DNA from 2 places in the Streptomyces sp. NPDC001507 genome. Region 2 is predicted to be linked to the other one. Evidence: riboswitches for the same ligand, from Rfam matches in the RefSeq annotation. Region 2 holds a riboswitch; the other holds the start of a gene.
What was found. A riboswitch is a leader RNA that binds a small molecule or an ion and turns the genes downstream of it on or off. The one in region 2 is predicted to bind ZMP and ZTP.

Region 1: it holds a riboswitch for ZMP and ZTP, as region 2 does, so the genes downstream of both, ACFY0K_RS29675 (glycine hydroxymethyltransferase) here and ACFY0K_RS02925 (bifunctional 5,10-methylenetetrahydrofolate dehydrogenase/5,10-methenyltetrahydrofolate cyclohydrolase) in region 2, are expected to answer to the same signal.

The regions. Positions count from the first base shown of each region.
Region 1 covers NZ_JBIAVV010000009.1:473,540-480,046, forward strand. The annotation lists gene ACFY0K_RS29650 (DMT family transporter) at 1-353, opposite strand, end outside; partial or broken gene ACFY0K_RS29655 (hydrolase) at 472-1,410, opposite strand; gene ACFY0K_RS29660 (hypothetical protein) at 1,678-2,022, shown strand; gene ACFY0K_RS29665 (glutathionylspermidine synthase family protein) at 2,029-3,219, shown strand; gene rocD (ornithine--oxo-acid transaminase) at 3,318-4,523, opposite strand; ZMP/ZTP riboswitch at 4,628-4,718, shown strand; gene ACFY0K_RS29675 (glycine hydroxymethyltransferase) at 4,751-6,205, shown strand; gene trpS (tryptophan--tRNA ligase) at 6,351-6,507, shown strand, end outside.
Region 2 covers NZ_JBIAVV010000001.1:623,641-630,147, forward strand. The annotation lists gene ACFY0K_RS02910 (hypothetical protein) at 1-45, opposite strand, end outside; partial or broken gene ACFY0K_RS02915 (cbb3-type cytochrome c oxidase subunit I) at 165-455, opposite strand; partial or broken gene ACFY0K_RS02920 (hypothetical protein) at 459-773, shown strand; gene ACFY0K_RS02925 (bifunctional 5,10-methylenetetrahydrofolate dehydrogenase/5,10-methenyltetrahydrofolate cyclohydrolase) at 777-1,625, opposite strand; ZMP/ZTP riboswitch at 1,650-1,732, opposite strand; gene ACFY0K_RS02930 (nuclear transport factor 2 family protein) at 1,845-2,210, opposite strand; gene ACFY0K_RS02935 (hypothetical protein) at 2,384-2,680, shown strand; gene ACFY0K_RS02940 (ABC transporter ATP-binding protein) at 2,750-4,516, opposite strand; gene ACFY0K_RS02945 (rhodanese-like domain-containing protein) at 4,596-5,177, opposite strand; gene ACFY0K_RS02950 (metal-sensitive transcriptional regulator) at 5,270-5,557, shown strand; gene ACFY0K_RS02955 (sulfite exporter TauE/SafE family protein) at 5,661-6,413, opposite strand; gene ACFY0K_RS02960 (rhodanese-like domain-containing protein) at 6,410-6,507, opposite strand, start outside.

The DNA.
Region 1 (6,507 bases), on a different contig from region 2:
GGACCCGACGCCAGCCCCAGCATCGCGAGCCCCGCGCACACCACCCCCACCGCGGCCCACTCCATCCCACTCAGCCGCACCCGCAGCAGCCGCGCCGCGACCACCGCGGTCACCGCGAGCGACGAGGCCAGGGCCGCGCTCACCGCGTAGATGGGGAGCGCCCGCAGCGCCAGGATCTGGAACACGAAGCCGAGCCCGTCGAGCCCCAGCCCGACGACGTACCGCCACTGCCGCACCGCCCGCAGCAGCAGCGCGGCCTCCCCGCCGGCGCCGTCACCGGCCGCCCGCGCGGCCATCGCCTGCAGGACCGTCGCCGTACCGAAGCAGATCGCGGCCGCCAGGGCACACACCATTCCGAAGAGCACAGAGGGACTGTAGGGGAGGGGGCCTGCGGTGATCGGGAGGAAAGGTAAGAACGAGCGGGCCCGGGGCGATTCCGGACCCGCTCCTCGGGCGTCGTTCCGGACGTCAGCTCGCGCCGGCCAGCCAGGCGGTGGCGTTGAGGGCGAGGGCCGCGTTGGTGGCGCCGCTGTCGTTCCAGCCGTCGTACAGCGTGTTGCCGGACTGGCCGGTGCCGTCGTCGATCGGGGAGCTGTCGCCCCAGAACGCGACCCGCCCGCTGCCGAAGGTGCTGGTGGCGAAGAAGGCACCGGTGTTGCCCGAGTAGCCGCTGCGGTACACCAGGCCCTTGACGGCGGAGTTGTCGGAGGGCTTGAGCGTGGCCGTCGTCCCGTTGGCGATCAGGCTCTTGGTGACCGTGCCGAAGGAGCCGTTCAGCACCGCGTTGCTGCTGTCGCTGACGGCCTTCGGGTAGCCGGAGCTGATGTTGAGCGAGTCGATCGAGAAGCCGAACGGGTCGGTCGAGTCGACGCTGTTGTTGGTCATCAGGTCGTTGAGGATCTCGACCGCGTCGTAGCCGTCGTTGTTGCGGTCGGCCCCGGTGTGGTCGGAGATCATGAACAGCCCGCCGCCGGCCTTCACGAAGTTCATGATCGCCGTCTTCTCGGCGGTGGTGAACTTGGTGTTGGGCTCGGGGAGCACCAGCGCGTCGAACTTCGACAGGTCGGTCGTCGACGAACCCCCGTACGTGAGGGCGCTCGTCGCGGTCTTCAGGCTGTAGTCGCCGGTCTTCTGCAGGGCGATGCCCCACGACGACAGCGCGCCGGTCCAGTCCTTGTCCGAGGACGGGGAGGAGTCCTGGGCGAGCGGGTCGGGCTTGCTGGTGGAGATGATCCAGTCCGCGTTGCCGGCCTCCTCGGCGTGGCCGTCGTCGAACAGGACCTTGTAGGTGGTGGCCGCGTGCGCTGGGGTCGCGGCGCCGGTGGCCTGGACGGCGGCACCGGCGGTGAGCAGGCCGAGCACGGTCAGAGCCGTGGTGAGTGTGCGGCGCGGTACGGCGAAGCCGGGCATCTGTCATTCCTCCATCGGTGGGGGGTGCGAGAGGGATGGCGGTGCGGGTGGTGCGTCACGAGTCGTTCTGCGCGCGTAGAATTCGAAGTTGATCGTTCACCTACGGGCAGCAGGACGGTACCGGCAGGACGTGGCGCGCCGACGGGGACCCGGCGACTTCACATGTTTTTCTTACCTGTGCATGACAATTCAGAGCCGTCCGGTGGTGGCTCGAAACCGCTCGTCTAAGCTTTCGCCGGACATCGCATCGCACGGGGGAGAACGAACATGGCGGACGCGCGCCGGCAACTGCGCTCGGGCACGGTCGTCCTCGGTGGCATGGGCCTGCTGGCCGCCGCCCTGACCTCCTGCTCCGCCGATCCCGACAAGCGCTGCGTCGACCGCGACAGCTACACCGCGGCCAAGGGCTACCAGGTGGTCTCCGACAAGAACTGCACCTCGGCCAAGTCCGCCGTCGACGCGGGCTACTACTACGGCGGCAAGAAGCAGGGCGGCTGGGTCAGCGGCGGCTCCTTCACCAAGCCGCGCAGCGGTTCGGGCGGCTCCTCCGGCGGCGGCCGCGGCGTCAAGCGGGGCGGCTTCGGCGGCGAGCACGGCAGCTCCGGCGGCTGACCGCACGTGGAACGCCGTACGACCGAACCCCGCCCCGGCTGGCAGCGGACCGTCGAGGAGCAGGGTCTGATCTACCCCCTCACCCGCCACCCCGACGGCACCCTGCGCCCGTACTGGGACGAGAGCGCCTACTACGCCTTCACCCTCGACGAGGTGGAGGCGCTGGAGGAGACCGTCGAGGAACTGCACGCCATGTGCCTGGCGGCGGCGGACCGCATGGTCAAGGAGAACCGTTTCGCCGACCTGGGCATCACCGACCCGCGCGTCGCGGCGGCCGTCACCGAGTCCTGGCACCGCCGCGCCGAACTCCCCTCCCTCTACGGCCGCTTCGACCTGCGCTACGACGGCACCGGTCCGGCGAAGCTCCTGGAGTACAACGCCGACACGCCCACCTCCCTGGTGGAGGCCGCGTCGGCGCAGTGGTTCTGGATGGAGGACCGCTTCCCGGGCGCCGACCAGTGGAACAGCCTCCACGAACGCCTGGTCGCCGGCTGGCGGAAACAGGCCCCCCTCCTCCCGTCCGGCGCCCCGCTGCACTTCGCCCACTCGTCCGCCGACGAACTCGGCGAGGACCTGATGACGGTCGCGTACCTCAAGGAGACGGCGGACCAGGCGGGCCTCGTCACCGACTGGATCCCCATGGAGGAGATCGGCTGGGACACCCTCTCCGGCCGCTTCGTCGACAACCGGCTCCGGTTCATCCGCAGCTGCTTCAAGCTCTATCCGTGGGAGTGGCTCACCACCGACGCCTTCGCCGCCCACGTCCTCGACACCCTCGACAACGGCGGCGGCACCGGCACCACGATGTGGATCGAGCCCGCCTGGAAGATGCTGCTCAGCAACAAGGCCCTGCTGGCGATCCTCTGGGAGCTGTATCCGGGCCACCCGAACCTGCTCCCGGCCTACCTCGACGGACCGAGGGAGCTGGCGGCCACCCGCGGATACGTCAGCAAGCCGCTGCTGGGCCGCGAGGGCGCGGGCGTGCGCGTTCACGCGCCGGGCGCGAAGCCCGTCGTCCGCGACGAGCCCTGCTGCTACCAGGAACTGGCCCCGCTCCCCGACTTCGACGGCAACCACGTGCTGCTGGGCGCCTGGGTGGTGGGGGAGGAGGCGGCGGGCCTGGGCATCCGCGAGTCACAGGGCCTGGTGACGGATGACTACGCCCGCTTCCTGCCGCACGTGATTCTGCCTGCCTAGGGGGCGCTGGGGGCTCCCCCGGCCTTCGGCCGGGGGAGGAACTGCGCGACAAGCCACGACGGCGCGGCACCCGCCGTCAGACCTCCGGCGGCACCCCCTTACGCACTCAGCACCGCCCACAACTGCTCAATCCCCCACTCCAGATCCTCCTCCGCCACGACCAGCGGCGGAGCCACCCGCACCGTCACCCCGTGCGTCTCCTTCACCAGCACCCCCCGCTCCATCAGCCGCTCCGCCACCGCCCGCCCCGAGCCCGCCTCCGGATCCACGTCCACCCCCGCCCACAGCCCCCGCCCCCGTACCGCCGTCACCCGTCCGCTCCCGGTCATCTCCGCCAGCCGCCGGTGCAGCAGGTCCCCCAGTTCGGCCGCCCGCTCCTGGAACTCCCCGGTCCGCAGCATCGCGATCACCTCCAGAGCCACCGCGCAGGCCAGCGGGTTGCCGCCGAAGGTGGACCCGTGCTCGCCGGGCCGGAACACCCCGAGCACCTCGGCGTTCGCCACCACCGCGGACACCGGCAGCACCCCGCCGCCCAGCGCCTTCCCGAGGACGTACACGTCCGGTACGACCCCCTCGTGCTCGCACGCGAACGTCCGCCCGGTCCGGCCCAGCCCGGACTGGATCTCGTCCGCGACGAACAGCACGTCCCGCTCGCGGGTCAGTTCCCGCACCCCGGCCAGGTAGCCCTCCGGCGGCACGATCACTCCCGACTCGCCCTGGATCGGCTCCAGCAGCACCGCGACCGTGTTCTCGGTCACCGCCGCCCGCATCGCGGTCAGGTCGCCGTACGGCACGATCTCGAAGCCCGGGGTGTACGGCCCGTAGTCCGCCCGTGCCTCCGGATCCGTGGAGAAGCTGATCACGGTCGTCGTACGGCCGTGGAAGTTCCCGCCCGCCACCACGACCTTCGCCATCTCCGCCGGCACGCCCTTGACCCGGTACCCCCACTTCCGGGCGGTCTTCACCGCCGTCTCCACGGCCTCCACGCCGGTGTTCATCGGCAGCACCATCTCCATCCCGCACAGCTCGGCCAGCTCCGTGCAGAACGCTGCGAACCGGTCGTGGTGGAACGCCCGCGACGTCAGCGTCACCCGCTCCAGCTGCGCCTTCGCCGCCGCGACCAGGCGGGGGTGGCCGTGCCCGAAGTTCAGCGCCGAGTAGCCGGCCAGGAAGTCCAGGTACCGGCGCCCCTCGACGTCCGTCATCCAGGCGCCGTCGGCCGTCGCGATCACCACCGGAAGCGGGTCGTAGGTGTGCGCGCTGTGCGCGTCGGCGGCGGCGACGAGGGCTTCCGTAGTGGTCACGGCGACTCCAGGGGACGCGGCGGGATTGCCCCCTTTCCTACCTCCTGCCCCTGCCCGACTGGTGGACGCCACGGCCCCCGGGCCCGGCGTGCCCGGTAATGTGATCCACGGGCCGTGACTGGCGCGCTGGGATGGGACCGACCATCGGGGAGCGGCCTGCGTCGTGACCGAGTGCCGTGCGCCTGGGCCGAACCGTGAATGCCGAACGCCATGTCCGGAGGTCCCGAATGTCAGACAAGTCCGCGCCCCTGTCCACCGAGTCCACCGCCTACCGCGCCGCCCTCGACGTGATCCGTGCCGTCGAGCCGCGGGTCGCCGACGCCATCGGCCAGGAGGTCGCCGACCAGCGCGAGATGCTCAAGCTGATCGCCTCCGAGAACTACGCCTCCCCGGCGACCCTGCTCGCGATGGGCAACTGGTTCAGCGACAAGTACGCCGAGGGCACGGTCGGCCGCCGCTTCTACGCCGGCTGCCGCAACGTCGACACCGTCGAGGCGCTCGCCGCCGAGCACGCCCGCGAGCTGTTCGGCGCCCGGCACGCCTACGTCCAGCCGCACTCCGGCATCGACGCCAACCTGGTCGCCTTCTGGGCCGTCCTCGCCGACCGCGTCGAGGTCCCCTTCCTCCAGAAGACCGGCGCCCGCCAGGTCAACGACCTCTCCGAGGCGGACTGGGCCGAGCTGCGCCAGGCCTTCGGCAACCAGCGGATGCTCGGCATGTCCCTGGACGCCGGCGGCCACCTCACGCACGGCTTCCGCCCGAACATCTCAGGAAAGATGTTCGACCAGCGCTCCTACGGCACCGACCCGGCCACCGGCCTGATCGACTACGACGCGCTGCGCGCCCAGGCCCGCGACTTCAAGCCGCTGATCATCGTCGCCGGCTACTCGGCGTACCCCCGCCTGGTGAACTTCCGGATCATGCGGGAGATCGCCGACGAGGTCGGCGCCACGCTGATGGTCGACATGGCCCACTTCGCCGGTCTGGTCGCCGGCAAGGTCCTGACCGGTGACTTCGACCCGGTCCCGCACGCCCAGATCGTCACCACCACCACCCACAAGTCGCTGCGCGGCCCGCGCGGCGGCATGGTCCTGTGCGACGACTCCCTCAAGGACCAGGTCGACCGCGGCTGCCCGATGGTCCTCGGCGGCCCGCTCCCGCACGTCATGGCCGCCAAGGCCGTCGCCCTCGCCGAGGCGCGGCAGCCCGCCTTCCGGGACTACGCCCAGCGCATCGTCGACAACTCGCGCGCGCTGGCCGAGGGCCTGATGCGCCGGGGCGCCACCCTGGTCACCGGCGGCACCGACAACCACCTCAACCTGATCGACGTCGAGACGTCGTACGGCCTCACCGGCCGCCAGGCCGAGTCCGCCCTCCTCGACTCCGGCATCGTCACCAACCGCAACGCGATCCCCGCCGACCCGAACGGCGCCTGGTACACCTCCGGCATCCGCATCGGCACCCCGGCCCTCACCACCCGCGGCCTCGGCACGGCGGAGATGGACGAGGTCGCGGGCCTGATCGACCGCGTCCTGACCACGACCGAGCCGGGCACGACGAAGTCCGGCGTGCCGAGCAAGGCCTCCCACGTCCTCGACGAGAAGGTCTCCACGGAGATCGCCCAGCGCGCGACGGACCTGGTCGCCGGCTTCCCGCTGTACCCGGAGATCGACCTGGGCTGATCAGCGCCGGTCAGGGGCAGCGCCCCTGAAAGGGGCGCGGGGGACTGCGCGAACGGCCCCCACCGACCCGCAGTCCCCCGCGCCCCGAAACCACCCCCCACCCGAGGGGCCGTTCCCACCCTCGCCCTCTGAGAGAATGGTGAGCATGGCCTCTGATCGACCCCGCGTGCTCTCCGGCATCCAGCCCACCGCCGGCTCGTTCCACCTGGGCAACTACCTCGGCGCCGTCCGCCAGTGGGTAGCCCTCCAGGAGACCCACGACGCCTTCTACATGGTCGTCGACCTGCACGCGATCACGGTCC
Region 2 (6,507 bases):
CTCGACCTGGGCGACCAGCGCCCGTTCCTCCCCTCGTGCCGTCATCGTGCGGTCAACTCCTCGTCCACGGTGGCATGGTGCAGGTCGAACGCGGGTGACTCGCTGCGGATCTGCGGCAGGGTGACGAAGTTGTGGCGCGGGGGCGGGCACGACGTCGCCCACTCCAGGGAGGCGAAGCCGGAGAGCGCCAGGCCCGTGATCCACATGTCGGCCCCGATCCCCGGAGTGCGCACCGCGTCCGAGAGCGGGGCGTAGGCGAACCAGCCGAAGTCCGCCGCGCCCTGGGGGGTGAGGAAGCCGCCGACCGCGATGGTCGAGCCGAGCAGGTAGAGCCAGTAGGCCAGCATGTTCAGGCGCGGGAAGGCCACGTCCGGGGCGCCGATCTGGAGCGGCATGATCCAGTTCGCGAAGCCGGCGAACAGCGGCGTCGCGAACATCAGCAGCATGATCGTGCCGCCTTCACCACGCCCGAACTCCTGGACGCCACAGCGGAGTTGCTGGACAACTGGACGCTCGGGGCGCGCGAGTCGGCGGCCCTGGCCGAGCTGCTCGCCGACGCGAAGGGGCTACGGGCCGCCGGCCAGGTCACCGACCGGCTGGGCCGCACCGGTCAGGCGTACGTCCTCGACGAGGGCGCCGGCGGACGGCGGATGCTGATCCTGGACCCCGCCACCGGTGCCGTACTCGGCCTGGAGACCACGTTCACCCGGGACGACCCCGAATACGGGGTGCACGCCGGGGACGTCATGGAGTACCGCGCCTGGCTGCGCTGACCCTCACGCCCCGAGCTGCCGGGCGGCCGCCGCCACCGTCTGCTCCAGCAGCACGGCGATCGTCATCGGGCCGACCCCGCCCGGCACCGGCGTGATCAGCGAGGCCTGCTCGACGGCGGTGTCGAAGTCGACGTCACCGACGTTGCCCTCGTTGTAGCCGGCGTCGAGCACGACCGCGCCCGGCTTGAGGTCCCGGCCCCCGATCAGCCGGGGCCGGCCGACGGCCGCGACCACGATGTCCGCCTCACGGACGACCGCCGACAGGTCCCGGGTGCGGGAGTGGCAGTAGGTGACGGTGGCGTCGCGCGCGAGCAGCAGCATGCCGGCCGGCTTGCCCAGGATCGCGCTGCGGCCCACGACCACCGCCCGCTTCCCGGCCGGGTTCACGTCGTACGCGTCGAGCAGGCGCAGCATGCCGCCGGGGGTGCAGGAGACGAAGCCCGGCAGGCCGAAGCTCATCGTCGCGAACGACGCGAAGGTCACGCCGTCCACGTCCTTCTCCGGCGCGATCGCCTCGAACGCGGCCCGCTCGTCGATGTGTTCGCCGACCGGGTGCTGGAGCAGGATGCCGTGCACCGCCGGGTCGGCCGACAACTCCCGGAGCTTGCCGACGAGTTCGGCGGTGGTCGTGGTGGCGGGCAGGGCCACGTGACGGGAGGCGATGCCCGCCTTGCGGCTGCGGTTCTGCTTCATCCGGACGTAGGTGACGGAGGCGGGGTCCTCGCCGACCAGCACGGTCGCCAGACACGGCGTGACACCGGTCCGTGCGGTGAGGTCGGCGGCCTGCTGCGCGGTCTCCTCGACGATCCGGCGGGCGACGGCGGTTCCGTCCATGAGGCGGGCCTGGGTCATGCGGCACTCCTGAGCTGGTTCGACCTTGATCGCCCAGGCGCACGGCAACGACAGTGCGGGCCGCTCCCCGGTGGTGCTCCACCTCAGCGCCAGTCACGGCCCGCCCTCAGGGTAACCGAGACGCTCGGCGTCTCCGGCGGCGGGCGTGGCCCAGCGCCGCCCGCGCCGAGAAGGTCCAGGTCAGCCGCGAGCCGACCTGGACCCTCTCAGTCCTGGTGACTACTCGTCCCATGCCTGGATCATGATCTGTTCGGCGATCTTGCCGTCGCGCAGCGTGATCATCGACTCGGCGAGCACCCGGACCCCGTCCTCGTACTCGCAGGACTCGCTGAAGGCGGCCTTGTCGCCCTGGACGATGCACTGGTCCAGCGTGTGCGTCATGTCGCGGCTGTAGACGTCGTCCAGCATCGCGGCGATGTCCTGGCGGCCGTGCAGGACCTTGGGGTGGCTGGGCTGGGTGTTGCGGTCGATGATGCGGATCTCCGCGTCGTCCGCGTAGAGCGCCAGAAGGGTGTTCCCGGTGTTCCCCTCTATGCCCCGGCGCAGCGTCTCGGCGTCGAACGTGGAACCGGTCGCGGTGCCCATGGTGACCTCCTGCGGGAGCCCGCGGCCCGATGCGGAGCGGGCCGCGCGAGCCCCTCACATCGAGCGTCCCCCGCGCCGCCGGGCTCGGCAAGCGCAGGCCGCGCGCTCCGCCTTGCGGGTGAGGCGGACCGGCTGCCCGTGTCCGGCCCGGTGCCGGGGCCGTTGCTGAGGACATGATCTCAACACGACGTATCGTCGCCGCCGTCGGCCTTGCCGTCGGGGTCACCGGCCTCGCCGCGCCGCTGGCGAACGCGGCCGACGCGGGCGCGCAGCACCCCGGGAAGCTCACCGCGCTCGGCGTGCTCGACTCGGTCTCCCGCAGCGACATCCCTGCGGAGTACCGGGGCAGGATGCCGAAGGTCTCGGAGCAGGTGCAGGGGCTGAACGGACTCCACAAACTCGGCGAACTGCACCAGGTCACCGACCTGGCCGCGCCCGCCACGGGGCTGCTGCCGGGCATCGAAGCCTGACCGCGCCGCACACCGAGGGGCCGTCCCGGCAGGGGCGGCCCTTCTCGTTGCCCCCGTCGTTGCCGGCGCTCAGTGCTCCGAGGCCAGGAACTGGGTCGCCGCCAGCTCCGCGTACAGCGGGTCCGCGGCCACCAGCTCCCGGTGCGTGCCCACCGCACGGACCCGGCCCGCGTCCATGACGACGATCCGGTCCGCCATGGTCACCGTCGACAGCCGGTGCGCGACCACCAAAACCGTGGTCGACCGTGCCACGTCGGCGACGGTGTCCCGGAGCGCCGCCTCGTTCACCGCGTCCAGCTGCGAGGTGGCCTCGTCCAGGAGGAGCAGCCGCGGCCGGCGCAGCAACGCCCTTGCGATCGCCACCCGTTGGCGCTCGCCGCCGGACAGCTTGGTCCCGCGATGGCCGACCAGCGTCTCAAGACCCTGCGGCAGCCGGGCGACCAGACCGTCGAGCCTGGTCGTCTTCACCACCCGCGTGACCGCGTCCTCGTCCGCCTCCGGGTTGCCGAGCAGCAGGTTGTCCTTCAGCGACCCCGACAGCACCGGTGCGTCCTGCTCGACGTACCCGATGGCCGAACGCAGCAGCGGCAGCTCCCAGTCGGCGACCGGACGGCCGTCCACGGCGATCGTGCCGGACTCCGGGTCGTAGAACCGCTCGATCAGCGAGAACACGGTGGTCTTGCCCGCGCCGGACGGCCCGACGAACGCCGTCATGCCCCGCGCGGGGACGTCGAAGCTGACCCCGTGGTGGACGTACGGCAGGTCGTCGGCGTAGCGGAACCGTACGTCGGTGAAGGCGACCGAGGCGGGTTCGGCGCCGGCGGACGGCAACTCGGCGGGCCGGGACGGGAGTTCGGCGGGCAGCCGCAGCGCCTCCTGGATCCGGGCGAGCGCGCCGGCGCCGGTCTGGTACTGGGTGATCGCCCCGACGACCTGCTGGATGGGCTGCAGCAGATAGAAGACGTAGAGCAGGAACGCCACCAGCGTGCCCACCCCGATCGCACCGGTCGCCACCCGGGCACCGCCCACCGCGAGCACGGTGATGAACGCCAGCTGCATCGCGAGCCCCGCCGTGTTGCCCGCCGCGGCCGACCACTTGGCGGCCCGCACGCTCTGCCGCCAGGACTCCTCGGCGGCCTCGTGCAGGACGAGTTCCTCCCGGTGCTCGGCGCCGGACGCCTTCACCGTGCGCAGCGCGCCCAGGACCCGTTCCAGCGAGGCTCCCATCACCCCGACCGCGTCCTGTGCCCGGCGGCTCGCCCGGTTGATGCGCGGCACGATCGTGCCCACCACCGTGCCCGCCGCGGCGATCACGACGAGGGTGACGCCGAGCAGCACGGGATCGACCACCCCCATCATCACCACGGTGGCGACCAGGGTGAGCCCGCCGGTGCCGAGCGCGACCAGCGAGTCCGTCGTGACCTCGCGCAGCAGGGTGGTGTCCGAGGTGATCCGCGCCATCAGGTCACCGGGTTCGGTCCGGTCCACCGCGGTGATCCGCAGCCTGAGCAGGTAGGACGAGAGGGTGCGCCGTGCCCCGAGCACCACCGACTCGGCGGTGCGCCGCAGCACGTACGAACCCAGCGCGCCCAGCGCGGCGTTGGCGACCACCAGCGCCGCCATCGCGAGCAACTTGCCCGTGATGGAACGGTCGTGGGACAGGTCGTCGATCAACCCCCGCGCCACCAGCGGCAGCAGCAGCCCGGTCGCGCCCGTCACCAGCGAGAGCGCGGCACCGGTCAACAGGGCCCGGCGGTGCGGCCGCACGTAGGAGAGGAGCAGCCGGAACACGGGCTCTTTCGGCGGGCTCGTCGGAACTGCGTCTGCGGCGGTCACGGTGCTCCTCGTCCGGGCGGCGGGCGGCGCCCTCCGACGCCCCCAGGCTACGACGGCCGTTCCCGGCCCCGGTGCCCGGTCAGCCACGGGCGGAACCGAGCCTCGCCAGGGTCGCGTCGAGGTCGGCCGGACGCGGCCGGTTGTGGGGCAGCTTCGACAGGACCGCGGCCATCCCGCAGGTGTCGGTGAGCGCCGAGAACACCAGGCCGCCCGCGACCCCGGCCGACAGCACCAGCCAGGCGGGGTGCAGCAGCCCGAGGCCGAGACCCACGAGGACGGCCGACCCGGCGGTGAACCTCACCTGGCGCTCCATGGCCCACGTCGCACGGGACGCACCCCGCGGCCGGTGCAGTTCGTGACCGCGCCCGGCCCAGCCGCGGGTGCCGCCGGTGAGGGTGGCCGCCGGGATGCCGTGCTCGGCGAGGACCGCCCGGGCGCGCTCGGCCCGCGCGCCGGAGGCACACACCAGGAGGAGCTCGCCGTCCGCGGCGCGGAGCGCGGCCGGCGCCCGGTGCAGGGCGTCCAGCGGGATGTTGTGGGCGCCGGGCACATGGCCGGCGGCGTACTCGCCGGGCGTGCGGACGTCGACGACGGTCAGCTCCGCCAGGCGGGCGAGGGCCTGGTCGGGCGTGAGATCCGGGCTCGGGGGAGTGGTGGCCATGGTGGGTGCGATCCTTCCGTGCAGGGATGAGTGAGGGGTTTCGCCCGGCGGGCGGGTAAAATACCCCTACGGGTATGTGAGGAGTGGTGGTCGTGGAGCTGCAGTTCGAGGGCGACGAGCTCAAGTCGGTGCTGAACCGGCTGCGCCGGGCGCAGGGGCAGATCTCCGGCGTGATCAAGATGATCGAGGAGGGCCGCGACTGCGAGGACGTGGTCACCCAGCTCGCCGCCGCCTCACGCGCCCTGGACCGGGCGGGCTTCGCGATCATCGCGACCGGGCTCCAGCAGTGCATCATCGACCCCGCCCGGAGCGGGGCGGACGGTGAGACGACCGCGCAGATGAAGGCGCGGCTGGAGAAGCTGTTCCTGTCGCTGGCCTGAGCCGTTCGGGCAAGTGCCGCGACGTGCCGTCTGCCGGCTGCGGCGCCGTCGTGGCTGGTCGCGCAGTTCCCCGCGCCCCTTCAGGGCGCTGTCGCTGGGCGCGTCAACAGACGGCGTCGGCCAGCATGAACGCGGCCACCGCGAGCAGCGCGTAGGCGAAGAGCCGCTGGAGAGTGCCCGCGGAGAGCCGGGACGCGAGCCGCCTGCCGTCCCAGGCGCCGAGGATCGCGGCCCCGGCGAAGGGGCCCACGGCCGACCAGTCGACGTCCGCCGCCGAACCGGCGCGCGCCGCCAGCGCGGTGAGCGAGTTGATCGTGATGACCAGCAGGCTGGTGCCGACCGCCGCGCGCATCCGCAGCCCCACGACGTTCACCAGCGACGGGACGGCGAGGAAGCCGCCGCCCACCCCGAGCACCCCGGTCACCGCGCCGAGACCGGCGCCCGCCCCGGCCACCCGGGACGCCCGCGCCGGTATCGGCGGCGCCTTGGACGGGGCGGTCGCCGGCCGCAGCATGCGCAGTGCCGCCACGCCGGCGAGCACCGCGAACGCCCCGGTCAGCAGCGCCGCCGGCAGTTGCCGGGAGACCGCTCCGCCAACCGCCGCCGGCACGACCCCGGCCGCCGCGAACACGGCACCGGCCCGCCACCGCACCGCACCCTCGCGGGCGTGCGCGCCGAGTGCGGTGGCCGAGGTGACCGTGACGACGACCAGGCTCGCGGTGGTGGCCGCGGCCGGGGTGAAGCCGAGCAGATAGTCCAGCGCCGGTACGGCCAGCACGCTGCCGCCGCCGCCCAGGGCGCCGAGTGCCAGCCCGGTGACGGCCCCGGCGCCGAGGGCGAGCAGGAGCGCGCTCACCCGGCGGTGCCCTCGGCGGTCACCGCGAGCCCGGCCGCGCGCCAGGCGGTCATCCCGCCCACGACGTCCACCGCGTCCAGCCCCCGGGCGGTCA